DNA from 3 places in the Halobacillus sp. ACCC02827 genome. Region 3 is predicted to be linked to each of the others. Evidence: riboswitches for the same ligand, from Rfam matches in the RefSeq annotation. Region 3 holds a riboswitch; each other region holds the start of a gene.

Region 1 (10,640 bases), 1.3 Mb from region 3:
GATGGACTTGATTGAGGCGAAGAAGAACAACGAAGAGGTTACGACGGCAGCAGACAAACAAAAACCGGACAATGTCACCGATTTGATGGAAGCTCTGGAGAAATCGTTGGAGCGGACCAAAGGCGCGAAGAAGAAAAAAACAACGAAACGAAAAACGACTGCCTCCACTAAGAAGAAGACGTCATAATCCCTTATGTGACAAGGGTTTGTCGAACGTTTTGACTGTATTATTAAGAGGCGTTGTAGTATAATATATAGTAGATACATGTGGTTCGGAGGGGAAAGAATGAGTGTTCGGACAGAAGAACAGGCAGAGCATTTGATGCGTTCTGCGAAAGCGTCCATGGCTATTGAAGGGTTCAGCTTGAATAAGAAGCAGGAATCATTAGTTAAGAAGTGTCTTACAGGAGCCATATCCCATAAAGAATTCGTCAAGCGGGCTTTGGAATTGTCCCGCCATGCCTAGTTCCAGGTATGGGGGTGAATCCTCCCGCTATTGTTATGCAGGGACTGATGTGCTGATTAATCACTATGACCTTATGGACGACAAGCAGCTGGAGTATATGGAGGCGATCCTTGCCACCCAGCGTTTGTCGGAACTGCAGGAAAAGCCTGTGAAAGGGGACTTCGACCTCAGACATTTGCAACGTATTCACGCCCGTTTATTTTCCGATCTTTATCCTTTTGCGGGCAATATCAGGACAGAGAATATCACGAAGGACGGGTTTTCTTTTGCGCAGGCCCGCTTCATTCAGGAAGCTTCTGTCCCGATCTTTGATTCTCTAATGAAGGAAGAGTGGGCAGGGATGGACAAAGAGGACTTAGCACGGAAACTGGCTCACTATATGGCGGAGTTGAACGTCCTTCATCCGTTTCGGGAAGGAAATGGTCGGAGCTTGCGTGAGTTCATCCGCACAATCGCCTTGGAAGCCGGCTACCATCTGGATTGGTCCTGTGTACCGAAAGAGGAGGTCTTTCAAGCGAGCATCGATTCAGTCAAGGATATCAGCAGTCTTTATTCGGTTATCCAAGCGTCGCTTGTTCCACTTGCCAAATGAGCAAAAGCCGGGGGAATCCCCGGCTTTTTATTCATCTTCTACAAGCACTTCCTTCTCCGGTCCTTCGTTTTCCTTAAGAACAATCTGCCACTGGTCATCGTCTTCATCAAATAGAATTTCCGCCACGGCGACAATTTTGTCATCTTCTACATCGGTTAGAGCGGAAGCCAAGGCTTCGGAGGTCGTCAATCGGGCCCCTTCTACTTCACTCATCTCCACTTCGGAAACCTTATCGGCAGGTGCCTGTTCTGGAAAACTTTCTTTAATGGGGCCGTCTGTCCAAACATCTACATATTTACCTGTCCATTCGTTGTCCGGAGCTTCAGACACCCACATCGCCCGCCCTTTTTCTTCTGACTCTGTAGTCGGAGTGACGACAAGGATACTGGATCCTTCCTGTTCCATCACATATCCGCTGATTTCTGCTTGCTCCGGAGGCGCCTCTGCTTCCGTTTCCTCATAATCCGAGCCGGCTGGTGCAGAACTGCACCCCGCCAAAAGAATCAAACAAGCGGCCCCCATCATTGTCCAGATGTTTCTCATTGTCATTCTCCTCTCGAATACAGATATTATTCAGAATATTGCACATGACAGAAGATACGAACTTTGTTATCATAAGACTCAACCAAGCAAATAGTACGATTCAACTACTAGGGGGGCCTTGTTACAGGCTGAGAGGAAAGCGTAAAGCTTTTCGACTCTTATAAACCTGATCTGGTTAATACCAGCGGAGGGAAGTAGTCAGACGAACGAATAGTTATTCATCGACTGTCTATGATCCGAGTCAGGTCCTCTCCAGGACCTGGCTTTTTTATTTTCCTATGGAAGGGGGGAATGTATTGAACCGTACACGTTTATTGACTATTATGGCACTGTTTGTTGCCATTGGAACATTCGGAGCACAGCTGCTCTGGTTTCCGGCAGGCATCGCGAAGGCATATCCTGTCCAACATGCGGTAAATGTCATGGCTGCTGTGATGCTTGGACCGCTGCCTGCTGCTGCCATTGCTTTCTGCATCGGCCTGCTGCGATTTCTTTTAGGGCTAGGAACACTGTTGGCTTTTCCTGGTGGAATGGTCGGAGCATTATTTGCTGGTTTGTTTTATCGGATATACAAACGGAAAGGGACAGCTGTAGTCGGCGAGGTGATTGGAACTGGAATCATTGGAGCATTACTCGCCGTTCCGCTGGCTGGATTCATCATGGGCAGTGCGGCCGGAGCGTTTGCCTTTGTTCCTTCTTTCTTCATCAGCAGTCTGTCAGGAGCTGCCATCGGCTGGTTTGTGCTGTCACGTATCAAAGCAGAACAACTTCTATTACAACCATAATACACGGAAACTGCTAGGGGCGCGAATTATCGCTGAGATAAGGATTATCCTTTGTCCCTCAACACCTGATCTGGTTCGTACCAGCGTAGGGAAGTAGTCTGGACCTCTGCAATCCTCTAGTAGCTTCCGAATAACCCAGGGAGGCACCACTATGTCATTCTCCACTCAATTAAGAAAAGAAAATCAGGACGTGTTTGAAGCTATTTTTCACCATCCATTTGTTGAAGGTCTCGGAAAAGGAGAACTTCCGAAAGAAGCTGTCGCTCATTATGTGAAAGCGGACTTTGAATATTTGAATGCATTTATGCATGTGTACGGCATTGCTGTTTCCAAATCACCAAAAAGAGAAGATATTGAGCTCTTCAATGACCAGATCAACTTTGTGCTCCACAGTGAAGTGCATCCCCATAACAACCTGTGCCGATATATCGGTAAAGAATATGAGGAACTGCAGGGTTACCCGCTGCCACCGACAGCGGACCACTATATTAAACATATGCTCTACCATGCGCATATGGGCAGTATTGGAGAAATTATTGCCGCCTTACTTCCATGCCCCTGGACATATCTCGAAATCGGTAAAGAACTAACGAAAGCCTATCAACCGGACGAAAATCATCCGTTCTTTGATTGGATCGATTTCTATGCAGAGGAAGAAATAGGCGGATTGACAGGACAGCTTTGTGAGAAGCTTGATGCCTATGCAGAGCAAGCTTCAGACGAGGAGAAGAATAAGATGCGTGAAGCTTTCCGAAAGAGCTGCCAGCTGGAATTATCCTTCTGGGAAATGGCCTATACCGTCGAGGAATGGCCCGTAGCTGAGGGGGTTTACCGATGAACCGAGTGAAGTGTGCTCTTACCATCGCCGGAACGGATCCAAGCGGCGGTGCGGGTATCCAGGCGGATTTAAAGACGTTTCAAGAGCTTCAAAGTTATGGGATGAGCGTCGTCACTTCGGTAGTCGCTCAGAATACGACCGGCGTATCTGCGGTTCATCATCTTCCGGTCACGATGCTGAAGCAGCAGCTCTATGCAGTATCAGACGATATGCCGATCGATGCACTGAAAACGGGTATGGTGGCAACTATCGATATGATGGAGGTCCTTAAACAATGGCTGAAGGAAACAGAGGCTGCATACGTCATGGACCCTGTGATGGTAGCAACGAGCGGCGATCCTTTAATTGAGGAAAAGGCGAGGGATTATCTCAGGAAAGAGCTTGTTCCTTTAACAACGCTCGTAACACCGAACATACCGGAAGCGGAGTATTTGACCGGTAAGGCGATAGAGACGGAAGAAGCTATGAAAAAGGCAGCGGAAGAACTTGTCGAGGTTTATGGAGCTGGTGCAGCACTTGTCAAAGGAGGTCATCTGAGAGGTCATGCGGTCGATTATTTATATGATGGAAACGAGATGACCGTTTTGGAAGCAGAGCGAATCGATACGAATAACACCCATGGCACCGGTTGTACGTATTCGGCTGCGATCACGGCATACTTAAGCCGGGGCGATACGTTGAAAGAAGCCGTCCGTAAAAGTAAGTACTTTGTTACCGAAGCCATTCGTTACTCCTTTGACCTGGGAGCAGGAAGCGGACCCACCAATCATTTTGCCACCAGGAAGGAGACGATGAAAGGATGAACACCATCATAGAAAAAGTAAGAGAAAAGCGGCCGCTGATTCATCACATCACGAACCAAGTGGTCGTCCATTTCACAGCGAACGGTGCGCTTGCTTTCGGGTCTTCGCCAATCATGGCAGCCGCCCATCAGGAAGCGGCGGACGTAGCGATGTTGGCAGACGGGGTGTTGTTGAATATCGGAACATTGAATGATTACCAGGTGGAATCCATGATCTTGGCAGGAAGAGCCGCTAATGAGAAAGGTATTCCTGTCGTTCTCGATCCCGTCGGGGTAGGGGCGACCAAGTATCGTTATGAAGCATTTCAACGCATCGTAAAGGAGGTTCAACCGACGGTCATCAAAGGAAATGCAGGAGAGCTGGCTCGGCTGGTTGATATAGAAGTGGAGACGAAGGGAGTCGATTCTGTCGGGGAAGGGAATACCGGGGAAATTGTTCAAGCGGTTGCTGAAGCATTACGAACAGCGGTCGTCTGCACAGGTGCCGTTGACCGCTTTTGTGCCGATGGAAAAAGCGGTCGGAACGAGAGCGGTCATCCGCTGCTTGGCCGCGTCACCGGTTCCGGCTGTCTCCTGGGTTCCATTCTCGCCGCTGTTCTTAGCGTCGATGGCGGAGTGTACGAGAAACTGGAAACGGCGTTGAAGCATTACGGTCGTGCAGCGGAGCAGGCCGCTTCTCTCCCATCTGTTCAGGGCCCTGGAACATTCCTGCCGCATTTCCTTGATGCACTCAGCCGGGATCTGGAGGAAGGAATATGACACTTTCCCATCGTCTGCGGAAGTATTTAGTCATGGGTAGCCAAGACTGTGTAAAAGATCCTTTGGAAACGCTGTCTGAAGCTGTCTCCGGCGGAATCACGGCTTTTCAATTCCGGGAAAAGGGGGATGGTTCTATGGAGTGGAAAGATAAAGTCGAACTCGGGCGTGCTTTGAAGCGGGTATGTGATGCAAACAACGTCTTATTTGTCGTCAATGATGACATCCGACTGTTCGAAGTTTTAGATGCCGAGGCCATTCATGTGGGGCAGGAAGATGTTCATGTAGAGAGTATCCGGGCGGCATACCCTGACGCTGTGATCGGCCTATCTTTGTCCGATAGGAATCACCTGGAACAAAGCCCTCTTCATCTAGTCGATTATGTTGGTGCCGGGCCGATTTTTCCTACTTCCACGAAGCGTGATGCTAATCCAGTTACGGGTCCGGAGTTTATTCGTGATATACGGATGACTCATCCCGAATTACCAGTCGTCGGTATCGGGGGCATTGATGAGCATAATGCGCATCTTGTCATGGAGGCAGGGGCGGCCGGCGTCGCTGTCGTATCGGCCGTGACGAAAGCCGCGGACATTGAACGAGCGGTTCAGTCATTATAAAAACAAAAGGAGTTCCGGCAAACATTTCCGGAACTCCTTTTTTTAAAAGTCTGTGTAACACTTAAAGCCGTTAACACATCCATTACGGGACGTCATGCCCCATTGAACTTTGCAGGATATCAAACCACTGATCGCGGTTTAATTGGTAATCGAGCGCGCGGACAGCTTGGAGAACCCGCTCCTTCTTGCCGGAACCGATAATCGGCATAATCGAGGCCGGGTGGGCCAGCAGCCAGGCATAAAGCACTTGATCGATACCATCCGCTCCGATTTCATCCTTCACCCTATGTAAGCTGTCGCGCAGGCGCACGGCTTTCTCGTCATTGGAGTGGAAAATATCTCCACCGCCCAAAGGAGACCACGCCATTGGTGCCGTACGTTTCTCCTGGCATACATTCAGCGTACCATCTTCGAAATTTTCAAGCTGTATGGCGGAGAGTTCCAGTTGGTTGGTCACTAATGGGAAATCCAAATAGGATTGAAGCATAGTCCATTGGTGATTTTTAAAATTGGACACACCAAAATGCCGGACTTTGCCTTCCTTTTTCAATTGAGTGAAAGCGGCCGCCACTTCCTCTCCGTCCATGAAAGGATCCGGGCGGTGAATAAGCAAAGTGTCGATATAATCGGTTTGGAGGTTGGTCAACGAATGATCCACAGAGGTGAGTATATGCTCCCGGCTTGTATTGTAATGGTGTGATTTATGCTCAGGCCGGTTTTTGGAAGGAAGGACGATGCCGCATTTCGTCACGATCTCCATTTTTTCTCGTAAAGAAGGTTTTAGAGCCAAAGCTTCCCCGAATAAAGCCTCACACGTGTAACTTCCGTAAATATCTGCATGATCGAAAGTTGTGATGCCGAGATCAAGGTTATATTCCATTAACTCCAGTGTTTCTTCCTTCGTCTGCTTCCAGTCTGCCAGCCTCCAAAGGCCGTGGATGAGTCTTGAGTAAGACATGTCTTCCGTAATAGATACGCGTTGCATATTTGTTCCGCCTCTCGTTATGGTTTTGGTTCTATGCTATATCCTACCATGAAGCATTTAAAACAGTGTGGATAACGCTTCCTTTCCGGTTTCAATTCATCTTGTCGGGGTACAAAGAGGCTAAGGAGGAGATATTAGTGGCTCAATATTTTGCGAATCAGAATCAGCAGGCAGACGGCGGACATGAGGTGCATGTCGAAGGTTGTAATTTCATGCCTTTCGAGAAGAACCTGCTTGCTTTAGGCGGACATAGCGAGTGCAGCAGTGCACTCGAGGAAGCGCGAAATACATTTGATAAGGTCAATGGCTGTCAACATTGTTGTCCGGATTGTCATATGTAAGGGAAAAGGGAGCGGAATTCCGCTCTTTTTTTATTTGGGATGGAACATCTTCTCATGGATAAGTTTTGATTGGGCGTACATAGTAAAACTGATGAAATTCCTGAGGAGGATAAAGAAACATGCCTAAACATTTATGGTACACAGCATTTGCCGTCATGATGCTCATCATGCTTGCGGCTTGTAATACAACAGATCAATCTGCAAGGGAAAGACAGCAGAATAATTTAAATGAGGTCAGTTTTGATCCTGCAGACCGTGGGACGCAGGATCGCGGAAGTTACGGGCAGTATGAGAACGGACAGAATCGTTTTGACGCGAACATTCCTTTCGAAGGGATGAACCCGAATGGTACAGCGCAGGATCCATACTTATTTGAACAAAAAGATGGTCAGGATCAGTCTGCCGCACCAGAAGGGGATTTTCAACAGAAGGTCCTGGATCTTACAAATGAAGCTAGAGAAAAACAAGGACTTCAGCCTTTGAAGAATAGTAACGAGGTGGAAGAGGTAGCCCAGGATAAATCCGAAGATATGGCAGAAAACAATTACTTCTCTCATACATCACCGAAGTATGGAAGTCCGTTTGAAATGTTGAAAGAGTATGGGGTCGATTATAGAAAGGCCTCTGAAAACATAGCGGCAGGACAAAGCACACCGGATGAGGTTGTCAAAGGATGGTTGAACAGTCCCGGACACCGCAAGAACATAATGGATAAGAACATGACCCATGTAGGAGTCGGATTTTCTGAAGACGGAAACCAATGGGTACAGATGTTTATTCGGAAATAGTCAGACGGGTGCCTTAGCGGGCGCCCTGTCTTACATAATTCAAGAACAGGGGATGTATAAGGTGAAAGTTATATCGATATTGACTGCTCTGTTTCTCGTCTTGTCCTTTCCGCTTACCGCCGGAGCTTTTCAAGATAAAAGAATGGTCGCGATAGGAGACTCCATTCCGTTTGGATACAACCTGGTAGAAGGGAACTTAAATCCTCCTAAGCAATCGTTCCCATCCCTTATTGGTACGGAGCGTGATATGGAGGTCATCAACTTAAGCATCCCTGGTCTTACATCGGAAGAACTGCTTCAGGCCGTCCGTTCTAATGATATATTTCGTGAAGCGCTTCATGACGCCGACTATGTCGTCCTCTATATTGGAGGGAATGACCTGCTGAATATTCTTAAGAAAAATGGTGGCTTGAAGGGTTTGAAGATGGAGGAAGCGGCGCCGATTATCAGAGACCTTATCTACAATGTTTATTCAACTATATTAGAAATCGATCAACTGACTGACGGGAAGGTTCTCGTCTACAATATCTATAACCCTTATCCGGCAGCAGGGGAGAAACTTTCGACACCATTATCCTATATCAATCAGCAGTATGCATCTGTCATTAAACTGCTCCAGCATTTCGCTTCTGTGAAGTTGATCGATGCCCATAAGGCTTTTGAGGGAAAGCCGAAGCTGATCATCGAAGGAGACGTCCACCCGACGACAGAAGGCCAGGAAATCCTTGCTGAAATTGGTCTGAAGCACATCGACTGAAATTTCCATCAGGTAGGTCTTTTCATTGGTGTGTTGTATAATAGTGCTACATTAACGAATGGGGTGTTAGGAATGATCAGGTTCGCAGTGATCGGAACAAATACGATTACAGAGAAGTGGATAGAGGCGGCCCGTCAGCATAAAGAGGTAGAACTGACAGCCGTCTATTCCAGGACGGAAAGCCGTGCCAAAGCATTTGCGGAGAATTATGGAGTTTCCCAAACGTACACAAACATCCATGCACTGGCTGAAAGTGATAAAGTGGATGCTGTATATATTGCCAGTCCAAATGCCTTTCATGCCCGACAGGCTGTTGAGCTTATGAAGGCTGGGAAGCATGTTCTGTGTGAGAAGCCGATGGCGTCCAATCAACAGGAGATCGCATCGATGATTCAAGTGGCAAAGGAGAATGGTGTCGTCCTTATGGAAGCTGTCAAATCCACGGTGATGCCCGGTTTTCTTGCTGTTCAGGAGAATTTACATAAGATTGGAAAGGTCAGAAGGTACGTAGGTGTTTTCTGCAAATATTCTTCCCGTTATGATGCTTACAGAGAAGGGGAAGTATTAAATGCTTTCCAACCTTCTCTATCCAACGGTTCTCTGATGGATCTCGGTATTTATGGGATTTATCCGATGGTCACCCTGTTCGGGGCTCCGGAGGAAGTAAAGGCAAACGGGGTGATGCTTGAATCCGGCGTGGATGGAGAAGGTACCGTCTTAGCCCGATATAAGGATATGGAAGGTGTCGTCATGCATTCGAAAATCATCAATGCGTATGCACCGTCGGAAATTCAGGGAGAAGAAGGTACCATAGTCATTTCTAATATTTCAGAACCGAAGGACATACAGATTAGATACAGAGATGGAAGCGTGGAGGAGTTGGAAGTGGAAGAAAAGGAGTTTCTTCCTATGTATTATGAGACCGAAGCATTCGTTTCTCTTCTTAAAGGTGAGAAAAATCATGCTGGAAATAATTCATTGACACATACTTTGATCGCAGCGAAGGTAATGGAAGAAGCCCGTAGACAAATCGGCCTTACTTATCCGGCAGATCGTTCGTTTTGATCCATTCCGAAGAGGCCTCTTCACTCGTTCAAGGGCCTCTTCTTCTTTCAGCAGCTGTTATCCTTCTTATGTTGTATTTCACCGGTAATGTCCTTATCTGACAGACTTATTTGATTATGTATAAGCCCCCAGCGGTTCATACTTTCCAAAAACGTGGATGTCGTTTTCCCATAAGGAGTGATGCGGTATTCCACTTTGGGAGGGACGGTTCCATAATCGATTCGCTCGATTAAACCGTCATCAATCAGCATCTTTAATTCCCTGGTAAGGATTCGGGAGGAGATGTTCCCCTCTATAGAGCGGCGTAACTCGTTGAATCGGATTGAATCAATATGCAGCAGCTGCCAAAGGATCAGTCCTTTCCATTTGCCGCAGACAATATCAAGGGTGACATCGATCCCGGTGGTTTTCCCTGTCACTCCATCCACCTCGTTCTTTTATTTTTTTGTTTTTTGTTTCTCCATCGCTTTTTCATAACCTTCCATGATGCCTTGAGCATAAACCTTGTTCAGAACAGCCATGGTTTGAGGAATGACCTGGTCTTCGTTGTCTGTAGAGACCTGATTGAGCAAATCGACGAGTTCGAGGAGCTCTTCCGTCACTGGAAAAATCGGTTTTATATTGTCCATCAAGCATCACCTTCCTCCGTCGTACTTAAAGCATTATTAATATAATTCTATTTTGTTTGTGCAATTCCCACAAGTACTTACATATATGTTAGCGATACATTCCCATTATGCCGGATTTTTGCTTATTAAACAACGACTAAGTCCGGGTTTTTGGATAGGGGTAAGGCCTCGTATACTGTCGTAATGGTTGTACAAAAGTTATACTGAAATATTTAAAAAAGAGAATGTCTGTATAACCCTGACTGAAGTAGGTTTCAAGAAACCTGTAAGGAGAGGAGGAGGTTCCTTCATGCGTTACGTGTTGGCTTATACAAAGACTTATAAAAGCTCGGCATCCATAGCGTTAATTTTGATGCTGTTGGAACTGGTTGTGGAGTTAGTCCAGCCTCTTTTAATGGCTAAGATCATTGATGATGGAATTCTTCAGGAACAATATTCTGTCGTAGCTCTTTGGGGAGGGATCTTGTTGTTGTTGTCTTTAACCGCGTTTGCAGCCGGAATTACGAACTCTTTTTATGCATCCCGTTTTAGTCAGGGGGTAGGGTATGATCTCCGCAGGGACCTCTTCCGGCAGGTACAGGCGTTCACGGATGAAAACTTCCAGCGTATTCCTACGCCGAGTCTGGTAACAAGGGTCACAAACGATGTCATCCAGATTCAGAACTTTTTGTTCATG
Region 2 (10,640 bases), 770 kb from region 3:
CGGGTTGCTGATCCAGCCGCCGTCGCCTGTCCCCATCCATGAAGCCGTAAGCCTCCAGACGCTGGAGTAGAGCGGGTTGGAATCACGGAGCTCGTTCAGGTCCGTCAGCACGACATCGACACCCCCATCCCTCAGCCGCTTGATCGATTCCGACTCATAAGACCCGTAAACCGTATTGATTGGATCGGTGATGAAAACGACCTTCAAGTCAGGATGCTTTTCCTTTTGGGCGAGAATGGCATCCACCAGGTTTTCCGACAGTGGCGGAAAATCTCTTTTTCCATCTGTGTAGCCGTTAAATAAAAACATATCTGCAACAATGAAATCCTCCGCCTCATCAATCATGGCGTTTATTTCATCGAATATCTCCGCGTCGTGAACCGTATTACCTTCTTCATCTTCATACGTGAGATCCCGAAAAAACTCCACGCCCGATAGTTCGTGCACGTCCCCTTCATAGGAGATGCCCTCAGGAAGCTTCTTCCACGATGTATGATAAGCGATCATGAAAACGAGTACGATAAATATAAGAATGACAATCAACCAAAACCGCTTCTTTCTAAAAAGCTTCTTCATTTCCAGCCCTCCTTTTATGTAACCAGTGCAATGGTATATACACTTCTACAGGAAGCATGAAACCCATATGCTATAAAATAGGGTCTCCCTCCCTATAAAAAATAGAAAAGCATCGTGCCGGAGCACGATGCTTTTAGTGGTTTAGGATTCCTAGGAGCGGGATGGGAACCTTGTATTATTCTTGTGTGAGCAGCTTCGGACGCTGCAGAAAAAGAATGATGAGGACGATACTGCTCAATACGAATGCAGGCAGCATATACCCCCCGTTATAGACGAGCGAATACAGCCAGACCGGCTGTCCTTCCGGCGCGAACTCCCCGTAAAAGACGATCCCTGCGAGAAAATGTCCGAAGAAACGCAGGAGACTCCCGACAAAGCAGCCGACAATGATCCAGCCGACGATCGCTTTTTTGTTTTGTTTCCGTACCGCGTTCCATACCGGCTTTGCCGCGACACCTGCAAGTCCGATGACACCGAAAGCTACGAAGTAATCAAGAAACGTCTGAAGAGGTGTCATGATGTAAGCACCGGTTAAGATTTGATAGGCCCCGAGCAGCAGCCCGGTGGCGACTCCGCCTTTGATTCCCCAACGGAAAGCGATGATGAAGACAGGAACCATCGCGAGCGACACAGAACCACCCTGTGCCCACAATTTGAATGAAAGAAATGGAATGATGTCCAAAAGCAGTGCCAAAGCAGAGAATATAGCTACTTCGACAAGAAATAATACACGACGATTTCTCATCGTTATCTACCCCCAATAATTGAACACAAAAAAAGCAATGCCAAAAAGGGAAGCTTCCTGATGGAGGAGTCCCTTGTTGAGCATTGCACCATCAAAAAAGCCGCCATCCCTGCGCCAGTGCTAACTGACAGGTTCGAAGGGTCTGGACACAGCGTCCACTCTCAGCCGGAGGCTCCCCTTGAAGGCTTTATACCGTTTACTTTTCTTGATTTGTCTTCTATTATAGTCGAAACCACCCGAAATTACAAAGGCCTTTTATTTCCCGGGGAATGCTATTTCGTATTTGTGTACGTCTGGAAAAACTCCAGACTGCGCTCGATGATCAAGTCTTTATCATGGTCGAGCGTTGCGACGTGATAGCTGTCATCCAAATGAATAATTTCTTTATGCTCGGAAAAAACCGTTTCAAAGATTACCTCGGAATTGTTCGGGGGCACGACATGATCCTCCCTTGAAACGAAAACGACGATCGGACAATGAATGCTGCTTAATAGATCCCTGGTCTTCCCCATGAGCATCGACAGCTCTTTAATCGATTTTACCGGTGTCCGATCATAGCCGAGCTCGTCACTTTCCGGATCTTTAATATCCGATCCAATCGCTTCAAGAAAGCGCTCCTCTGTGCTCGAGCTGTTCTCAAGCACCGGGATATCGATTGCTGCATTGATCGGGATGACGCCGGCGACCTTCTTCTTCCCTGCCACATATAAAGCAAGCGTCCCTCCCATCGACAAGCCGACGACGAAGATTTTTTCACAACGCGCTTCCAGCCAGTCAAAGGCTTCCATGACCGATTGAATCCAGTCTTCATGACTCGTGGACTCCATGTCCTCCGGCGTGGTCCCGTGCCCCTTCAGTCTCGGACAGACGACGGTATACCCGGCGCGGCCATATGCTTCTGCCAGCGGCCTCATACTTTGCGTCGTTCCTGTAAATCCATGGGATACCAGGATCCCTACCTCATTACCCTCGAACCGTATCTCTTCTGCCCCACTCATCACTGCGGTCATTTCGTTTCCTCCTGTTCGTTTTTCCTTTTCCTAAAACCGTCGTCAGCACTGCTTTCTCCAATATTCTCCAAGGCATGACCCGTTTCAGAAATACGTTGAACTTCACTTTCGCTCCGATTGGAAAGCGCAGCTTCCGTATTCTGTCCTGCTCGACCAACTCGGTCATCAATGCAGCTACATCCGACGGATTTTCGCGGCTGTCTCCATTCAACGCATTCCATAGTCCTTTTATGTAATCAGCATAGGGAGAATCAGGGTCATGGACAGCGTCCGGGAGTTCCATTCCGGCTGACCATATATTCGTTTGGTACGAGCCCGGCTCTACAAGAGCAACATCGATGCCGAATGGCTGGACCTCGAAGCGGAGGCTTTCTGTAAGCCCTTCGAGCGCATGTTTCGATGACACGTATGCCGATAACCCCGGGAATCCGATCAAACCGCTGACGCTGCTCACATTGATAATCTTGCCACGCTTCTGCTTCCGCATGAGCGGCAGAACTGCCTGGGTGACGGCGATGACCCCGAACACATTCGTCTCGAACTGACGTCTGTACGCTTCCAGCGGTATCTGCTCGAGAAAGCCGCCGATTGCAAAACCAGCATTGTTGACGAGAACGTCGACTGCTTCCAAATCGTTCAGCTTTTCTTTAAATGCAGCGATGGAAGCATCATCGGTCACGTCGAGCTTCCAAACCGTGATCCGGCTCCTCACGTGATTGGAAATCGCTGCGTCCTCGAATACTTCCGCTTTTTCCATGTTCCTCATTGTCGCGATTACCGAAAACCCTTTTTCCGCACATTTGACCGCCGTCAAATAGCCGAACCCACTCGATGCTCCGGTAATCAATACGGTTGGATTCATGTCATTTCTCCTCTCTGCTTCCTCATTCCTTATAACGTTCGATATCAAACACTTGTTTTCCTCTAATGCCCTCTGTACAAAAACACAATGGTTTCTCTGACGGGATTGATCTTATAAAATAAGTTCTTCCCTTTCTCTCCCGTACTTTCCCCTGTTCTCCCGCATATCACGGCAGGCAAAAAGAAAAGGCCCCGCTTAATCGGCGGAGCGCAGGACAGGATAAGTCACATATAAAACGAAAACACTCACGAGAAGGGGCAGCGCGCTCCATGCCATCAACGTTTGAATCGGAATTCCCCAGCCGAGAAACAGAGAGGTGACCGCGTACGAGAGCGGAATCAACCCAAGCGACCCGGTCCGTATCAGACTCATCACCCTCCCCACCTTGCTTTCTTCTGCAGACGATTGAACGAGGGATAGGAGCGGAATATTGACGGCCGTAATGATCATGCCGATAAGAACGATAATGAGCACGGATAGAACAAGCGTATCTGTCCGGCTGAAGATAAACATACCGGCTCCTTCGAGAGCGATCAAGTACAGCGCATACGCTCCCCGTCTCCGCCGGATGTTGAGAAAACCGATCAGGACTGCTCCGAGAATCATCCCGAACGTCAGTCCACCTTGGACGAGACTGAAATCGAGGGCACTTCCTTTCAGGACTCCCTCCACGAAGATCGGCAGCCCCATCATCAAAGGGCCGGAGATGAAAAAGTTGACGATGATCGTAATGATGAACAGCGACCGCAGCAGTCTGGACTGCCACGTGTAACGGAAGCCCTCCGCCAATTGGGCATAGAACGGGGAACGCTCCCCTTCCTGCGCATCCTTTCCCTGCTTTTTCACAAATAGAATTCCGACACCGGATAAGATAAGAAACAGGACGATGATCAGAAGGACGAAGCTGTAGGAAAGCGAATGGATCAGGACACCGGCAAGGAGTGGTCCGGTGAACGTAGCAATCTGGATCGTTCCCTGAATAACGGAGTTTGCGCGCGTCAGCTGATCCTTCCCTGTCACTTTCGGAAGCAGCGCATCTCTTGCCGGCTCGAACATTCCGCCGCAGGCTCCGAACAGGCCTGCGTGGACCGCCATGATCCAAACAGGAACCTCCTGAAGGGTAAGAAAACAAATCGATAAGGTAAAGAGGAAGACAGCCATCGTTAAGTCCGATGCCGCCATGACCTTCGTTTGACTGCAGCGGTCCGCGACCACTCCACCGACAATCATGGAAACCATCCGCACCGTCGTCAAGGAAATCAACACCATGCCGAGAGCCGCTGCCATATGTAACGACTCTACGATGTACCACGACTGAAGAAACATAAACATCGACAGGCTTAAACTGGAAACAACCGTTGTAAAGGACAATAGGAGAAAGGATCTTGACTTCCATAACGAAACCCCTCTTTTCTCCTCATATGACTTTGCGCTTTCCATAACATCTCCTCCTCGGATGCCGGCGCAGGCCGACGGTAAAAATTATTTTACTGTTGCACAAAAAAAGAGACCTCCACCCCCACTTCATGTCTCTCCCTTTTTCCCAAACCGACTTTCCTCTATCTGCAAACCGAGCATGTGAAAATAATACAGCTTCGCATCTTCTGTCGGTTCCGTACGTTGAATCGATGCAAGTTCTTCCATTAAGTCGGAGAATTTCTGCTGCCAGGCCAGAAAGTCCTCCTCCTTTGCATGAATTTCATAAGCGGCGGATCGGTATTTCCAGTCTTCCGGTTTTTTAGACAGGGAATCATTCTCCAGCGACTCCTCCGGCACAGATAAAACCCGCTGTTTGGAATGATCGAGCATGGCGAGCATCATCTGCCGGATTGGACCCGACACCTCTGCGTTTGGCAGCAGTTCGGCATCCGGTACAAACCCGCGGGCTACCGTTTGATAGAACTTCTGGACAATCCCGTTCTTTTCTTCCGTTCTAGCAATTTCCAAGAGCCCGTTCTTCTCCAACTCTTTCAAATGATAATGGATGCGGGCTCTTGAGAGCTGATAGATTTCAGAAAGCTGCTGACCGGTCTGCGCCTTCCCCATCAGACGCAGAAGCAGGTCCGACCGGAACGGATCCGCCATCGCCTTCAGCTGGTCGTGGGTTGTTAGTATTTTTATGTCCTCCACTAGACCGTTCACTCCTTTTTACTCGGTAAAATTTATTTAACTGTAGTATCAACCACAAAGAAGGAATTGTCAATAAGAAAAGCCGCTTTCCTTCATCAAAAGGAAAGCGGCTTTTCTATCAACCTCCGGCAATCATACGTGCGAGCTGACCACAGAGCAGAGCAGCATAGGTTCCGACGACGTTACCAAGGATCCCCATCAGCAGGCCGACAGGGGCAAGCGCAGGCTGGAAGACCGATGCGACGATCGGTGCAGAGCTTGTCCCTCCGATATTCCCCTGTGAACCGACGGCGACAAAGAAGAGCGGCGCCTTCAATAAGCGGGCCGCAAGGAAAATACACAGCACGTGGATGGCGAGCCAAACGATTCCCATCAGGATAAATTGCGGCGCTTCCACAATATCCAGAAGGTTCGCCTGGCTTCCGATCCCCGCCAGGAACAAGTAGATGCCGGCATAACCGATCTTACTGGCTCCATAATATTCGAGGTTCCGCACCTTCGTAAAGGACAAAAGAATTCCGACGGCCGTAATGATCAAGAACGTCCATGTCGACGTATTCATGACCTCCGACTTCGGAATAAAGGAAAGATCGGCAAACTGACGGACGAGAAACGAGCCGGCAATACCGATGGACAGAATTCCGAAGAGCTGCGGAAGCTCGAGCGGTCTGGCATTCTTCTCCACGTCTGTCGCGATCTCCTCATTCACCCGTTTAATGGTGGAGTTATCCGCACCATTCCATTTATTGAAGCGGTTCTGGAAGTTGGCAAGCGAAATCATGACCCCCATCCAGCCGATTCCGACGATCGTATCGGTCAAAATCATCGGGCTTAGTATATGATCCGGCGTATCAAAGGCTTCGATCATGGCTCCCATGTTAGCCGAGCCGCCGATCCAGCTTCCGGCAAGCGCCCCGACACCTCGCCACGCATCCTCAGGGAGAATCCCCTGGAACAAGGCGAACGCAATCGGTCCCCCGATCACGATGCCGATCGTACCCGCAAAGAAAACGAGCACGGCCTTCGCGCCAAGCTTGAACGTTGCCGGTACGTTCGTACTGATCATTAACAGCAGCAACCCGGCGGGAAGGATATACGTACTCAAAAAGCTGTACACATCCGAGCTCTGCGGGATGATTCCGAACGTCGTCGAAAGCATCGGAAGGAAATACATCCAAATAAGCGGAGGAAGATAGCCGAAGAATTTCTTCAAAGGCTTATACTCCATCGTTGATAACATGAACACGATTCCCACGACAGCGATAAGATAAGCGAATACCGCCATCGGTTCCTGTATAAGTGCGTGGTCCATAAACTTCTTACATCTCCTATCTGAAACCATTAGAAATTTGAAAAAATTACAGATATGTAATTTTGCATTTTGCCAGTTTAGCACACAACCGCAGGAAAAGGAATTCATTGAACTTATGCATTTTTTTCCTCTATATACGCAAAATGACATGAGAGAGTATCGATCGAATATTACGCTACTGCAATCGGCACGGAACTGCTATACTGGGTCTATTGCTTATAAAGAGGTGAAAGTATGAAAAAGATTTGGCACTTATACAAAGATTCTTCTTTTCTATTGAAAATGACGCTCGGTTTCCTGCTCGGGATCGGAGCCGGCATCCTTTTCGGTCCGTCCATGGAGGCGGTCAAACCGCTCGGTACGATATTGATCAATTTGTTGAATTTGATCGCTGTTCCGGTCATATTCCTGACCGTCGTCCTTGCGATCAATCAAATGAACCCGAGGTACCTTGGCAGAATTGGAGGGAAGCTGCTCGTCTATTACGGCATAACGACCGCTGCAGCTGTCCTTATCGGGGTAGCACTCGCCCTGTGGATCAACCCGGGAGCCGGGCTGGAACTGCCAAACGCGGATGTCGAAAAGCCGGAAACGCCCGGATTTTCCGATGTACTGCTTAACATCGTCCCGGACAACTTGTTCGCTGCGTTTTCTTCCGGGGAGCTGATGGGCATCCTTTTCCTTGCCGTCATCACCGGCCTCGCTTTGGTGAAGATGCGCTATTCGGACAAGGACGAACTCAAGAAATCAGGAGAGACGCTGCACCAGTTTTTCTCGGCGGCCAATGACCTGTTCTTCCTGCTTCTGCAGGGGATCCTTCTCTATGCGCCTGTCGGAATCTTTGCGATCGGTGCTTCGACATTCGGCAGTCAAGGCTGGGAGACCTTCCGCTCGCTGTTCGCGTTTACCGGTGTGTTTTACTTAGGTGTCCTTCTGCTTTGGCTGCTAGTATATACGTCTTTCTTGAAACTCGCGAAGTGGCACGTTCGTGACTTTTTCTCTAGTACGAAGGACGCCTATGTTACGGCATTCTTTACATCAAGCAGTATCGCTTCCCTGCCCGTTGCGATGGAATCGGCGAAGAAAGCCGGCATTTCCGATCGGATTGTGAACTTCAGCCTACCGATCGGAGCCGTGTTCAACTCGGATGGCGGCGCCCTGCGTATGGGTGTTTCCATCGTGTTCGCCGCCAATGTGACAGGGCTTGATTTAACCGTCATGGACTTCATCACCATCGTCGTCATCGGCACACTGCTGTCGATCGGGACAGCGGGCATTCCCGCGGCCGGACTCGTCACCCTCGCAGCCGTGCTTACGATGTTCAACCTCCCGCTTGAAATCGTCGCCTTAATTGCAGGCGTTGACGTCCTGATCGGAATGGCAGGAACGGCCTCGAACGTATTCGGTGATATGGTAGGATCCGCTTTTGTGGATAAAAAAGAAACCGACCGTACCAATCCAGAATCATAATTGTCCAATCAAAAAAGGATCAGAGCCTTCTCTGATCCTTTTTCCATATAGTCGGGAAACTTAAGAGCGCCTTGACTTCAGGTTGTTGAAGAAGTAATTTTCTTTGGCCGGTGAGCCTGATGGACTCTGCCCATTCCTCTCCACACGATGCCGCAATCGATCTTCCATAATCAGTAATTACTCTTCCTCTACAAATCGATGTTCCGCCAGAATGACTGCGATCCGGTCTTCCAGGTCTCCGACATCCTCGACCAGGTAATTATTCAAAACAATAGAGAAAATAAGCTTCTCTCCGTCTTTTGTCGTCACATAGCCCGATAAAGAGGAAACCCCTGTCAACGATCCGGTCTTTGCCTGTACGTTATCCTCGGCAGCCGTGTCCTGCATTCGGGAACGGATGGTGCCGCCGACGAACCGTTCGGCATTCCCTGCAACGGGCAGGGAATTCAAATAGGCAGAGAACCATTTTTCGTCCTGGACCTGATAAAGCAGCTCCGATATTTCATGAGCGGGAATCATGTTGACATGGGACATCCCGGAACCGTCTCTTAATCGGAGGGTGGACGTGTCGACACCGGCGCTTTTCAGATAACTATCCACGACTTCAAGCCCCTTCTCCCAGCTGCCTTCGTCATGGACGACTTTCCCCATTTCCTTCACCAGCACCTCCGCATGGCCGTTGTTGCTCAGCTTCATGAACGGAATAAACAGCTCCGCAAGCGGCATCGATTCATGAGTGATCAGCTTGAGAGCTTTCTTTGGTGTCCGCTTCCCTTCCTTGTTTTTTCCTTTCACTTTGATCCCTTGTTCCTCCAAGGCGCTTCGGAATACGTCCAAAGCAAGTCCGGTCGGTTCCGATACGGCTATCCAAGAGCGGGATCTGCTTGAGTCGAGAGGAATCGTTCCTTCCACGATGATCCGGTTCGTTTCATGCTCCCTTTCCATCGATATATCCCTCTCCCCATCTGCCGGCACCGTTTTCGTCCGGTTGATGATTTTCACATAATCCGTCTTCGGCGTGACTTCCACCCGAGCCGGGTCCCCTTCCTTCTCTGCCGGATAGGCAGCGACGATGACCGTCCCGGCATCGTAATCTTCATTCGGCGCCACGGTCAAAGCAGAGACCTGCGCACCGTAGTAGTGGGTTTCATCGTTCCACGTAATGTCTTCAGAAAGCCGGACGTCGTCATACCATGTGTCGTCCGCGATCAAATCCCCTTTCACCTCTCGTATGCCATTCTCCTTCAATTCTTCCGCCATCTTCTCAAGGTCTTCCATCATCAAGGTCGGGTCTCCCTTGCCTTTCAAATACAAGTCGCCATGCAGCTTATGCCCCCGAATCGTCCCCTCTGCATAGACTTCTGTAGAAAATGTATAGTCAGGACCAAGCTGATCCATCGCCGCGGCCCCACTGAACAGCTTCATATTGGAAGCCGGCTTCAGCCTTGTGTGAGCATCATGCTCATATATCACTTCGCCGGTTTCCGCCATCCGGATACTGACCCCGGCAAGAGCCCCTTTCAAATCTTCATCTGCAAGCACCGTATCCAGCTTCTTCTTCAAACCCGATTCCTCCTTTGCCGCATCCACTTCCGATTCCGCAGGAGCTTGGTACGAGGAAAACATTAAAAAAGATGCAAGCAGCGGAACGACGACGTGCTTTTTCTTCATTGAAATCATATATGTATGGGCCTCCCATCCAGTTTATTTACTTATAACCATAGCAAAGAACTTCATCTATTGTAATAATTTTCTAATAATTCTGACTAAAACAGACCGTTAGCCGGAGGTCAATGGTCCATCTTTATTCTATGCGAGAGAGGGAACTTTACCCTTTCCGTGCTGTTTCTCCTACTGAAAAGACCGGAACCCGTCAGACGGGTTCCGGTCTTTTTTAGAGAGATGGACCCTCAGCCATTTACTTTTCGGTTATAGTACACGCGGGACAGGAAGTAGACGGCGACTCCTCCAATGAGAATGGTATACTGCCAGCCGCCGTCGCCCCCTTTCGTAATCTGATTATAGATCGACCAGATCAAGAGTACGACGGTATAATAGACAAACCCATTCTTTGCCGCCCTACCGCTTTGGTGTTTCTCCATTTCGTCCTGCTTCTTCCACTTCATTTCTTTTCCTCCTCATACGAAAACAGCTCGTCTACGGATGTTTTTACCGGGAGAGACAATGGAAAGGCGGGTTTCCGTGTCGAGTCGCATTAATCGTCTGCCTCGTCACCAGGCGCCGTTTTGCCAGTACATCCGGAGAGTTCTTCCTCGTTTTCCTTTTGGACCGGATGCAATTATTTAATCAGAGGTCCCCTCATTATGTAAAAACTTTTCACATATTCAGTATAGAGAAAGAAACAAACATGTCAAAACCTTTTTACATTTAAAAGCTTTTCCAAAAAGTCCGATGTCCCCGGAGAAATCCGAGCAGGAATGGTATGGTTATCTCTAGAATAGTGTTAGAATAGGAAGGGTTTGTCCTAAACCAATTTTAATAGAAAGGAAGTTTCATACTTATGAGTACCAACAT
Region 3 (10,640 bases):
AGCAGGGAATACTTCTCTAAATCGATGGACTCCAGGAGGTTCGGTTCCTCTTCATTAAAGATGTTCATTCTCCGCACAGCGAAAGTAAGTATTTCCGTTCCAGAAGCCTCTACCGCTTCTTTTTGCACATCAAACGACGGATATTTTCCTGTTCCTAGCATCAATCTCGATGTGAATGTCTCGTTATTAATCTTCATTTTTCCTTCATCCTCCTCCTACGAAATGAACGATCTCCACGCTGTCCCGACTTTGAAGACGCTCTTTATCGTATTCTTCTTTATTTAGTATTTTCCGGTTAAGTTCCACAACAGAAAAACGTGTCCGAATATCTAATTGTTCCAGGAGATCAGCTACGGTGCTGTCTTCTCCTCTACATTCCACCACTTTCCCATTAACGTGTATGTTCATAGACTCCTCCAATCTGAAATCTTGCCGGTGAAAACAAACCCTCATACTTCTTTGCAAACGTGCCTTTCTCAAACAAGCTCTGAATCAGTTTTCCTGTTGCAGGAGCAAGAAGGATGCCGTTCCGGTAGTGACCCGTTGCAAAGAAGATGCCTTTCTCTTGTGGATGCTCTCCGATGACCGGGCGCCCGTCCGACGTACCAGGCCTTACTCCGGACCACCACTTCTCAAGCGGCTCCTCTCTAAGCGCCGGGAAAACGCGAAACACCTGATCCATCAAGTCGGCAATTCCGCCGGCAGAAGTCGATTCGCTGCCATCCCCTTCTCTGGAGGTGGCTCCAATAACGATGCTTCCGTCCCTCTTCGGTACGACATAAAAAGAAGGAGAGAAGTAAGTTTCCTGAAACAACAGGTTCCTCGGTTTAATAGAGAAGCATTCCCCTTTCACTGGAACCATCGGGTTTGGTAGGCCTGTTTCCCTGAACCATGGTCCACTGTCTGCCCCGGCAGCGACGACGATACGCTCTGCGAAGATCTCTCCTTCATTCGTCGTCACCTCATATCCTTGTCCGCTCTTCCGTATGCGGATGACGAAGCACCCATCCTTAACGGTGCTTCCGAATGACCGTGCGCCTCGCTTGAACGCTTCAGCCACTTTTTCCGGTTTTACGTTGCCGTCCTCCCGCATCCATAAAGCCCCGGAGGACTTAACCCACGGATGACGGATTTTCATCTCTCGATCGTCCAGCCAGGAGAGAGAGGGAAAAGATTGCTGCTTCTCCTGCAGTTCTTTCGCCTCCCTCTCATCCAAAGCGATTTGGAGCATACCGTTTGTAGTCAGCTGAATGTCGATTCCGGAACACTGGTACAATTCTGTTTGCAATTCGTTATACATATCTCTGCTCTTGACACAAAATTCATGGTACAGTCCCGGCGTCCGGTTTTCCGTGTGGACCCCCAGCATCCCTGCAGCAGCCCCTGTCGCTCGTCTGCCACCTGTACCTTTATCCAGCACACACACATCGGCCCCTGCCTTACTAAGGTGATAAGAAATAGAATGACCGATGATGCCCCCACCAACGATTACCGTATCCCAATGGTTCTTCATGAAAGAATCGCCTCCCGATAATTTTCTGCTGCCGAAATTGGATCCTCCGCGTCGAAAATACCCGACTGCACAGCCACGCCTGCTGCTCCTGCCTTCCGCAACAGAGATATATGCTGTGGCTGAATCCCTCCGATAGCGAAAACAGGAATAGCCAACCCTCCGGTAAGCTCCATCAACGAGCTTATCCCCCTGGGTGGCGCGTTCCGCTTACTGTCCGACTGAAATATATGACCGAAGAGAACATAGTCCGCGCCTGCCCTTTGTGCTGTTCTGCCTGATTCCAAACTGTGAACGGAAACCCCTCTAACCTTCCCTGTTCCTACCTTAAGATCATCCATACACCTCTCTGGATAATGGACGCTTCGATCCGTACGATCTGCAATTCCACTATGCTTGTGAACCGTCCACTTATCAGAGACATCCATCAAGTCTCTAAATGCAGCTTCATAATCCACCAGAGACTTTGAGTTATCTCGGTAAATGACAGTGTCGACATACGGATCAATGGCTGGAATTATACTCTTCAAGGTGACGGGATCCATCTCGTCTTTTGTAACGGCTAAAAGCTTCATTGCTTTGTTCCCCCCAATAAAAAATGCCACTTTCCAGAAGGAAAGTGGCATACTTGAACATACGTACACGTGAGTGCAGCGTGATTGTTTTGATATAGCCGCCACTTTCCTCCGCTGGTTTGAGCCAGTTCAGGTTCAAAGAGTCCCGAAGTATCACTTCGATCTCAGCCTTTTCTTAAAGGCACCCCTAGTGCATGTGCTTATTGATTTTGTAATGCATGTGTTCATCCTACAATACATTGAAAATTTCGTCTACCATATTTTTGCAAGGTACTCCGTCATCTTTTCCTGAATGCTCTCCGTTCTGCATAGGTAACGCACGTCCGGCAAACGACGACAGCCCTGCCTTCATCATTGTAATACCGCGATGGATCTACTGGTTTACGTCCACATATCACACAACGTTTCCTGCCAAGCCACCGGTTCAAAAAATTTTTCATTATGCTTCGTCCCCCTTATCTTCTCTGTCTTAAAAAACACCCATATCTAGTTATAATATACCAGTATTTTAGTCCCGTAAATAATAGAGAAACAAAACATTTTGAAACACGAAATAATCTTGTTAAGATATGCTATAGGATTTTCCTAAAGAAAGAAGGTAAACGATATGACGAATACATCTTTTTCCGATACAAAAATATCCGTTCTTGACCTTGTCAGTGTAAAAGAAGGCAGGTCTACGAAACAGGCTTTTGAAGATACGATAAGCTTAGCCCAACACGCAGAAAAGCTCGGTTACAACCGATACTGGATGGCAGAACATCATAACATGCCCGCCATCGCAAGTTCTGCTACGGCTCTCGCTGTCAGTCACGTCCTTCACCATACGTCTGAGATCCGCGTTGGTTCCGGGGGTGTGATGCTTCCAAACCATGCACCACTGATTATCGCCGAGCAGTTCGGAACGCTGGAAACACTATTTCCGGGACGAGTCGACCTTGGACTTGGCCGTGCTCCGGGTACGGATCAAATGACGGCAAGAGCGATGCGGAGGCATTTGGAGAGTGATCCAAATGAATTTCCACAGCAGGTAGACGAACTTAGGGGATACTTCCGAGGGGATAACCCGGTCCATGCCTACCCAGGAGAAGGAACAGACGTGCCGATCTGGCTGCTCGGGTCAAGCGGGTTCAGCGCACAGCTTGCAGGACAGCTCGGGCTGCCGTTCTCGTTTGCAAGTCACTTCTCTCCGAACAATACACACGGAGCACTGAATCTTTATCGTGGAAGCTTCAAGCCATCTGGTGAGCTGGAACAACCTTATGCCATGCTCGGCGTTCACTTGATTGCAGCGGATACCGATGAAGAAGCGACAAGGCTTGCGACTTCACTGCAGCAACAGTTCTTGAATCTCGTGCGCGGCACGACAAAACTGCTGCAGCCGCCTGTAGATGATATAGAACAAGTTTGGACGTCTCAAGAGAAAATGGCCCTTCATCAACAGCTTGGCGCTTCAATTATCGGGAGCAAAGAAACCGTTAAACGGAAGCTGGAAAAATTCCAATCCGAAACACAAGCGGACGAAATTATGATCACCTCTCCGATCTATGACCATGAAGCACGTCTTCGTTCCTATGAAATCGTCTCAGAGATCATGAAAGAAACCAATAATCATTGATGTATAGAAAAAAGCCACGATTATTATATAATCGTGGCTTCTTTCTATACCTTCCAAAGCTTCTCTATAATTTCCTCCTGCACCCTTCTATGGCGTTCACCTGTCAAAAGACTTACCAGGACATAGATGACAAGTGCCGTAAGAACAGGCAGAATGACGGTATGCATCCCAAAAGGGTTATCCCAAAAACTGTAGATAATGATATAGCTGCCAACGCCGGTCAACATAGAAGCAAGTGCGCCGCTTGCGTTTCCTTTTTTCCAATACAAACCGAGCACGACCGGCCAGATGAACGCGGCTTCAAGCCCGCCGAAAGCGAATAAGTTGAGCCATATTAATAATTCCGGCGGCTGTATGGCCATAGCAAAGACGAGTATTCCGATCATGGCAGTTACTCCGAAACTTATACGCTTTACTGTAGAATCGGAAGCATCCGGCTTTATATAGTTGATATAGACGTCTTTAACGACCGCAGAACTAACCAACAGCAACAGCGAATCAACGGTGGACATGATCGCGGCCATTGGAGCGGCAAGCACAATTCCTGCAAGCCACGGCGGCAATACTTCCATTGCTATTCTCGGCATAACGGTATCTCCTATTTCTATACCAGGCAAAACGGCGCGGGCAAAGACTCCTGTTAAGTGCATGCCAAGCATAATGACTCCGACAACGATGGTGCCGATGATTAACGCCCGATGCATCCCTTTTGAGCTCTTATAGCTCATTGCTCGGACAGCAACCTGCGGAAGACCGATGACCCCTATCCCGACAAGTACCCAAAAAGAAGATACATACGCCGGTGTCAGGGATCCATCGGCTCCATAAGGTGATATCAAGTTAGGATTTTCCTGAGCCAGATCGTTGATGATCGCTTCCACGCCGCCTCCTGCGACGATCGTACCGATTAAAATGATGACGGTACCGACGAACATGACAATTCCTTGAACCGTATCGGTAATCGCGACCGCACGAAACCCTCCGATAATGACATAGATGAGCACCGATACGGCGAACAGCGCCAGTGCCGTTGTGTACGAAAGGCCGGTCATCGTTTCAATAAGACGCGCTCCCCCAACCCATTGGGCAGCCATTGCGGAAAATAAGAAAACGATAATACTGAATGCGGCAATCAGCACGACCCATTTGCTGCGATACCTTTCCTTAAGAAAATCAATCAGGGTAACAGCACGGATTTTACGAGCCATGATGGCAAATTTCTTACCTAAAACGCTCAGCACGAAATATCCGGTGGCTAGTTGGGACATCGATAGCAGCACCCAGCCCAGCCCCATCGTATAGGCAACTCCGGGGCCCCCTACAAAACTAGATGCACTCCCATAAGTTGCTGTCATCGTCATGGCGAGGATAAAACCGCCCAGTTCTCTACTGCCAAGAAAGTATTCTTGAAGGAAGTCAGATGCGGTCTTCATTCGTGCCGATGCATAAAAGCCGATAAAGAATATGACGGCGAGAAAAACGAGGAGGGGTAGTACGACTTCCCAATTCATCGGTCTCCCTCCTCATCCAGCGGCACCTCTGTAAAGAAGCAGCGCACAGCAAAGATCACGACAACGAATATAAATCCTGTTACAGCGATACAGCTGTAGAAGAACCACGCCGGCAGACCCCATATATATTGATAATCTTCGACCGGTTCCGCCCCCAGCCCGTAAGCGAAGCCGAACCACAGGAGGAAGTTTACAACTACGATGCCGATACCAATCCATGCTTCACGGTTGGCAATACGGTACCGCGGATCATCTTGTTTGTTTCGATTTTGTTCCACTTTCCCTTACCCCTTTCTGACCATAAAGACGGCCAGCCTTGTTATGTATCGTATGGACAAACCCTTTTATAGCTTATTTTATATAAACGATTATGTCCATCCATCTACTTATCATTTCCTCCTATTACCAAACTGGAGATGAACGTGGTAAGAATACGACGGGACACCCGACGAAGCTTACCACCGTTCCCCCTTATAGAAACATACCCGCTATGCTTGCTGATAGAAAGTTAGCTAGAGTCGCCGCCACGACAGCCCGGAGACCCAGCCTCGCAACATCTTTGCGTCTGTCCGGAGCGAGACCGCCCAAGGCCCCTATCTGTACCCCGATTCCGGAAAGGCTGCCAAACCCTGTCAACGCAAACGTCGTTACAATCTCTGCTTTCTCACTCAACTGTTCCTTGACTTCCCCGAGACTGGTGAATGCGACAAATTCATTGGCGACTAGTTTCTGCCCGATGAAGCTTGCAGAACGGACCGCCTCCTCCCAAGGCACCCCAATTACGAATGCCATCGGTGCAAAAAGATAGCCAAGAAGCTTCTCAATCGTAATGGAAATACCGAAAAAGCCGCCGACATATCCGATGATCCCGTTCATCAGCGCAAGGATAGCAATAAAGGAAAGTAAGATAGCCCCTATATTCAAGACAAGCTTTAAACCTGCTGTTGCACCGTTCGCAATCGCATCGAAAACGTTCGCTGAATCATCATCCTCCGGCTCCACTATTTCTGCTGTTTCTACTCTGTCCTCCGTCTCGGGGACGATGATTTTGGCGAGAACCAATGCAGCTGGTGCTGCCATGAAAGAGGCTGCCAAAAGATAATCAGCACGAATTCCGAGCAGCGTATATCCAACAAGCGTAGAGCCTGCGATGGAGGTGAACCCGCCGGTCATGACTGCAAAAAGCTCTGACTTCGACATAAAAGAGATGAACGGACGGATTAGCAAAGGTGCTTCCGTCTGTCCGACAAAGATATTTCCAGCTGCATTGATGCTTTCGACTTTCGTTGTCCCAAGCAGCTTTGAGAGCATGCCGCCGATCCATTTAATGACCACTTGCATGACCCCCAGGTGGTAAAGAACAGCAATCAAAGAACTGAAGAAAATGACGGTCGGAAGGACTTGGAAAGCAAACATCGTTCCCATGCCCTCATGATCGATAAGCGGGCCGTAGAGGAAGGAAATCCCTTCTGTTGTATAATCGATCAACGTGCTTATACCAGTGGACATGGCGTCAAGGACCGCACGGCCCCCACTGGTCTGAAAGACAAGAAATGCGAAGAATAGCTGCAGGGAGATGCCGACACCGACGGTTCTCCAATTAATGAGGCGTCTGTTTGTAGACAGAAGCACCGCTAATGCTACTACCGTCAGCATGCCCCCGATTCCCCATAAGATTTGATTCATGATGTTTCCCACTCCTTCTATGGTGTGTATGTGCCTTTTGCAAAAATACCATCATATCATTAGAAGAAGTAGTTTTCCAAGAGGGGAATGAAAAAAGCATGCTCCAATAGGAACATGCCTTTGTTTATCCTTGCCGGGCAAGGTCTGTTATGTAATGGAAGAATTGATCACGATCCACTTCATAAACGAGAGAGACGTCTCTTCCATCCTCCGCAATCTCTGTTTTCCCCTGACTGGCTCCGGACTCGATGACAATGCTTTTCACAACCTTCTTCTTGACTAAATCAGGCTTTCCAACGGTCGCTGTCGTAAGTACGTCCCAAAGGAAATACGTTGAATTCGTCTGGAAGTGGACAAGCGGGGGAACCATCGCATAGCATTGACCCAGAAAGTCGATACCGATATCCTCTCGTTTGGAAGCCCAATCCTGTCGAACTTCCGGCGTCAGAGGAACCATATTTGTACTTTCAAGCGCAACTAAATCAATGGGAATGGAACTTTCCCAAACGCGGGCGGCCGCCTCCGGATCCCAGTAAGCATTCCATTCCGCCGTTCCATCATGTTCCGGTTCTTCCACATTACCTTCCTCTAGAAACGTCCCGCCCATCCAGACTAACCTTTCTATGTTGGATTCGATTTCAGGAGACAACTGTAAGGCTCTTGCAAGATCCGTCAACGGTCCAATGAATACGAGCGTCACCGGCTCTTTGCTCTCTGTCACCTTATCGACCAAATGCTCATGAGCAGGGACACCCACAGGCTCCGACTGCCTATCCGGATACTCGTTTAATAACGGTAGGGCATCTACGTAAAAAGCGTGCATCCGCCAATCCTTCGGAAAAGGATTTTTCCCGCGTGAATTGGAAGCAGCAACCTCGACCTCTTTCCCTTTTCCAAATCGGCCGATGATTTTTCTGCTTGCATAAACGGCTGGTTCCAGGTAACAATCTGCCGGAATGACTCCGACTCCAAGAAGATCCACTTCTTCCATCTGTAAAAGTAAAAACAACGACACCAAATCATCCACGCCGCCGTCATGATTCAAATAGACAGGCTTTCCCATTGACTCTCTCCCCTTCTTCTACAACAAATTTGCATCCTACCTGCTTATTCTATCAAAGGTCAGAAGGGAAAGCGAACCATTGTCAAACGACTCGGAATTCTCTGTTTAAGTGGAAAAAAGTTCGCCTTCCAACGCTTGTATGTAGCGATCAGCGGACCGTTGTACGACTGCATCCGCGTCTTTCCTTACGGTCTTATGAAAAGCGTTATATAGACGAGTGAACCTCTTTCCTTCGATTCTATCCACCATATGTCTCACTTTCTCTGCAGGCAGAGGAATCAAATTAGGATAACTGTACATGAAGCTGACCCAGTTTGTATCTTGGACGACTTGAATGATGTCGCCGGAAAGAAGGACCCCGTCCCCTTCCAATCCGTGCTCCCAGTGCAGAACGGCTCCTCCTTTGAAATGACCGCCCAGCCGGTGAAGCGTAACTCCCGGCTGTAAAGAGTACACTTCGCCCTCCCATAATTGAATGGCATCACCAGGTTCCATCACCCAGTCAGCATCATCGGCATGAATGTAAATCGGAGCCTTGAACGCTTCTGCCCAGTCTAATTGGCGGGAATAATAGTGAGGGTGAGATAAAGCGATCGCACCCACCCCGCCAAGCGCGTCTATCTGCTCGATCGTCGCTTCATCCAAGTAGGTGATACAATCCCACAAGACATTATACTCTTTACCCAAGACGAGGTAAGCCGTCTGTCCAATACCGAATGACGGAGCCGTCGTAATGCTGTAAAGTCCTTTTTCCACCTGCTTTATCTCATTACGGAAGACTCCGCCGCCCACCATGTCTTTATGCGTCGTCCATTGCTGTCCATCCGGATGGACATACTGCCTCTCCTCCAAACAAATCGGACAATATTCGGGCTCTTCTTTCTGTTCCGGATACTGAACCCCGCAAGTAATACAAACAAATTTACTCATGCTCCCCCTCCTGTTCAACCATATTTTACCTTTATTAAACAGAAGTGTCTATTCAACTTTCTATGAAGAAAAAAAAAGAACCGGCCGCTTTCCTCACGACTGGTTCTTTGCAGCTTTATTCCGCTGTCTTTTGTTTGTATATACGGATGACTTCCTGAGCAACGGCATGGTCTTCCTCTAAGCCGCTCACTTCTTCTAAAACAGCCGCTACCCCTTTGTCACGAATCATATTCTGCATTTCCACCGCTTCTGCATCCTCCGGATAGTCAAACTGGAGCGCTGCTGCAATGGCTTCTGCAAGCATGGTATAGGACAACCCAGCTTCCTCCGCACGGACAGCGGGCCGGATCAATCGGTCAGCCGGTCCTAATTTTCGAATAGGTGCTCTTCCTACACGGGTTACCTGATCATTCAAATAAGAATTTTGGAAACGTTCAATATTCTTTTCTATATAGGCTTCATGTGCCTGTTCTTCCAACCCGTATCGATGTATGAGATAGGCTCCCGTTTCTTTCAACGTAGCATGGACCTGTTGTTTGATAGCCTCGTCAAGGAGAGTTTCATGAATCGTCGCTTTATCCGAGAGATAACCGAGATAGGCGATAACCGCATGTCCGGTATTCACAGTGAAAAGCTTCCGCTCAATGAAAGGATCGAGTTCGTCGACGATGGTCATTCCTTCCACAGAAGGAATGGATGCTGGAGCTTCTACCACCCACTCATAATAAGGTTCAACTAGGACATCAAGAGAGCTTTGGTCCTGAATCGGTACAATCCGATCCACGGCGGAATTGAAGAAGTACACCTGTCCTTTAAGACTTGCCTTCTCCTCCTCGTTCAGCTGTTCTAGAATGTGGCGTTTCAAGATATCCGTCGCACCGATCTGGTTCTCACACGCAATGATATACAGCTTCTCATCCGACTCCTTCGTCCGCTCGACAATTCCTTTGGCAATGAGAGGGGCAATTCTTGGTAGAACGTTCGGACCGATGGCCGTTGTTACAAAGGCAGCTTCCGTAATTGCGGCTACCACCTCATTCTCCTGGGTTCTGTTATTAAGGCCGGATACGTTATTGATCCGCTCCGACTCCCCACTCTCCGAGGCCATTTTCACGTCATAACCCTTTTCCTCGTTCAATCGATCTATTACTGTATCTGCAATATCAACGAATGTGACATGGTACCCGGATTTAGCAAATAGAGCTCCGATGAATCCACGTCCTATGTTTCCTGCTCCAAAATGGACCGTTTTACTCAATGTTATCATTCCTTTATTAGTTTAGTTTGAAGATAGTCTAAGAACAACTCCTCCAATTTTTCCATTATCAACGCATGATTAGATGAGGAAAAAATCATCATTGATGTCTGATCCTCAATAAGTCCGGTGCTGATCATGCTCAATATCTCCTGCTCCCTATTGCTCAAATCTTCCGGTGCAAGCATGAGTAGTAAACTCTTCATTGCAACCCGACCGCCGTCCATCCCTTTGACGACCGCCGGCTTATCCATATGCGCCACCTGAAACGTCAGCTCTTTGACATTAGCATCACGGCAGTGGAACAGCCCCATACTCGTAGCGGGAATACCGAGTCCACCCATTTGTTCCCGTTCCCTCAACCGATTTATGACTCTATCGGGATAGTCCAGAATTCCGTCCCTGTCTGCTTGTATCACCATTTCTCGCAAAACGTCCCAGTGGCTTTCCGCTTCTTTTTTCCTGAAGACACGGAAATGGTGAAGAATGGAA

What was found. Region 3 has a riboswitch for thiamine pyrophosphate ahead of QRD89_RS11085 (thiamine phosphate synthase). Riboswitches for the same ligand answer to the same signal wherever they lie in the genome.
Region 1: linked by a shared signal. The riboswitch ahead of tenA (thiaminase II) and the one ahead of QRD89_RS11085 (thiamine phosphate synthase) in region 3 are both predicted to bind thiamine pyrophosphate.
Region 2: linked by a shared signal. The riboswitch ahead of thiT (energy-coupled thiamine transporter ThiT) and the one ahead of QRD89_RS11085 (thiamine phosphate synthase) in region 3 are both predicted to bind thiamine pyrophosphate.

The regions. Positions count from the first base shown of each region.
Region 1 covers NZ_CP128168.1:3,423,929-3,434,568, reverse strand. The annotation lists gene ku (non-homologous end joining protein Ku) at 1-187, shown strand, start outside; gene QRD89_RS18075 (hypothetical protein) at 287-466, shown strand; gene QRD89_RS18070 (Fic/DOC family protein) at 516-1,058, shown strand; gene QRD89_RS18065 (DUF3221 domain-containing protein) at 1,086-1,601, opposite strand; TPP riboswitch at 1,701-1,811, shown strand; gene thiW (energy coupling factor transporter S component ThiW) at 1,898-2,386, shown strand; TPP riboswitch at 2,392-2,495, shown strand; gene tenA (thiaminase II) at 2,538-3,224, shown strand; gene thiD (bifunctional hydroxymethylpyrimidine kinase/phosphomethylpyrimidine kinase) at 3,221-4,027, shown strand; gene thiM (hydroxyethylthiazole kinase) at 4,024-4,785, shown strand; gene thiE (thiamine phosphate synthase) at 4,782-5,399, shown strand; gene QRD89_RS18035 (aldo/keto reductase) at 5,482-6,384, opposite strand; gene QRD89_RS18030 (hypothetical protein) at 6,522-6,725, shown strand; gene QRD89_RS18025 (CAP domain-containing protein) at 6,845-7,513, shown strand; gene QRD89_RS18020 (SGNH/GDSL hydrolase family protein) at 7,575-8,270, shown strand; gene QRD89_RS18015 (Gfo/Idh/MocA family protein) at 8,343-9,335, shown strand; gene QRD89_RS18010 (winged helix-turn-helix transcriptional regulator) at 9,383-9,754, opposite strand; gene QRD89_RS18005 (hypothetical protein) at 9,773-9,964, opposite strand; gene QRD89_RS18000 (ABC transporter ATP-binding protein) at 10,254-10,640, shown strand, end outside.
Region 2 covers NZ_CP128168.1:1,308,702-1,319,341, reverse strand. The annotation lists gene QRD89_RS07000 (phospholipase D family protein) at 1-576, opposite strand, end outside; gene thiT (energy-coupled thiamine transporter ThiT) at 752-1,321, opposite strand; TPP riboswitch at 1,411-1,510, opposite strand; gene QRD89_RS06990 (alpha/beta hydrolase) at 1,594-2,331, opposite strand; gene QRD89_RS06985 (SDR family oxidoreductase) at 2,285-3,193, opposite strand; gene QRD89_RS06980 (MFS transporter) at 3,389-4,633, opposite strand; gene QRD89_RS06975 (ArsR/SmtB family transcription factor) at 4,718-5,323, opposite strand; gene QRD89_RS06970 (DUF819 family protein) at 5,442-6,635, opposite strand; gene QRD89_RS06965 (dicarboxylate/amino acid:cation symporter) at 6,870-8,105, shown strand; gene dacB (D-alanyl-D-alanine carboxypeptidase/D-alanyl-D-alanine endopeptidase) at 8,283-9,776, opposite strand; gene QRD89_RS06955 (hypothetical protein) at 10,016-10,231, opposite strand; gene yfkAB (radical SAM/CxCxxxxC motif protein YfkAB) at 10,627-10,640, shown strand, end outside.
Region 3 covers NZ_CP128168.1:2,075,926-2,086,565, forward strand. The annotation lists gene QRD89_RS11070 (thiazole synthase) at 1-197, opposite strand, end outside; gene thiS (sulfur carrier protein ThiS) at 205-408, opposite strand; gene thiO (glycine oxidase ThiO) at 392-1,513, opposite strand; gene QRD89_RS11085 (thiamine phosphate synthase) at 1,510-2,085, opposite strand; TPP riboswitch at 2,175-2,284, opposite strand; gene QRD89_RS11090 (LLM class flavin-dependent oxidoreductase) at 2,693-3,703, shown strand; gene panF (sodium/pantothenate symporter) at 3,748-5,214, opposite strand; gene QRD89_RS11100 (YhdT family protein) at 5,211-5,492, opposite strand; gene QRD89_RS11105 (NupC/NupG family nucleoside CNT transporter) at 5,686-6,900, opposite strand; gene QRD89_RS11110 (nucleoside hydrolase) at 7,025-7,963, opposite strand; gene QRD89_RS11115 (MBL fold metallo-hydrolase) at 8,069-8,893, opposite strand; gene QRD89_RS11120 (mannitol-1-phosphate 5-dehydrogenase) at 9,009-10,151, opposite strand; gene QRD89_RS11125 (BglG family transcription antiterminator) at 10,157-10,640, opposite strand, start outside.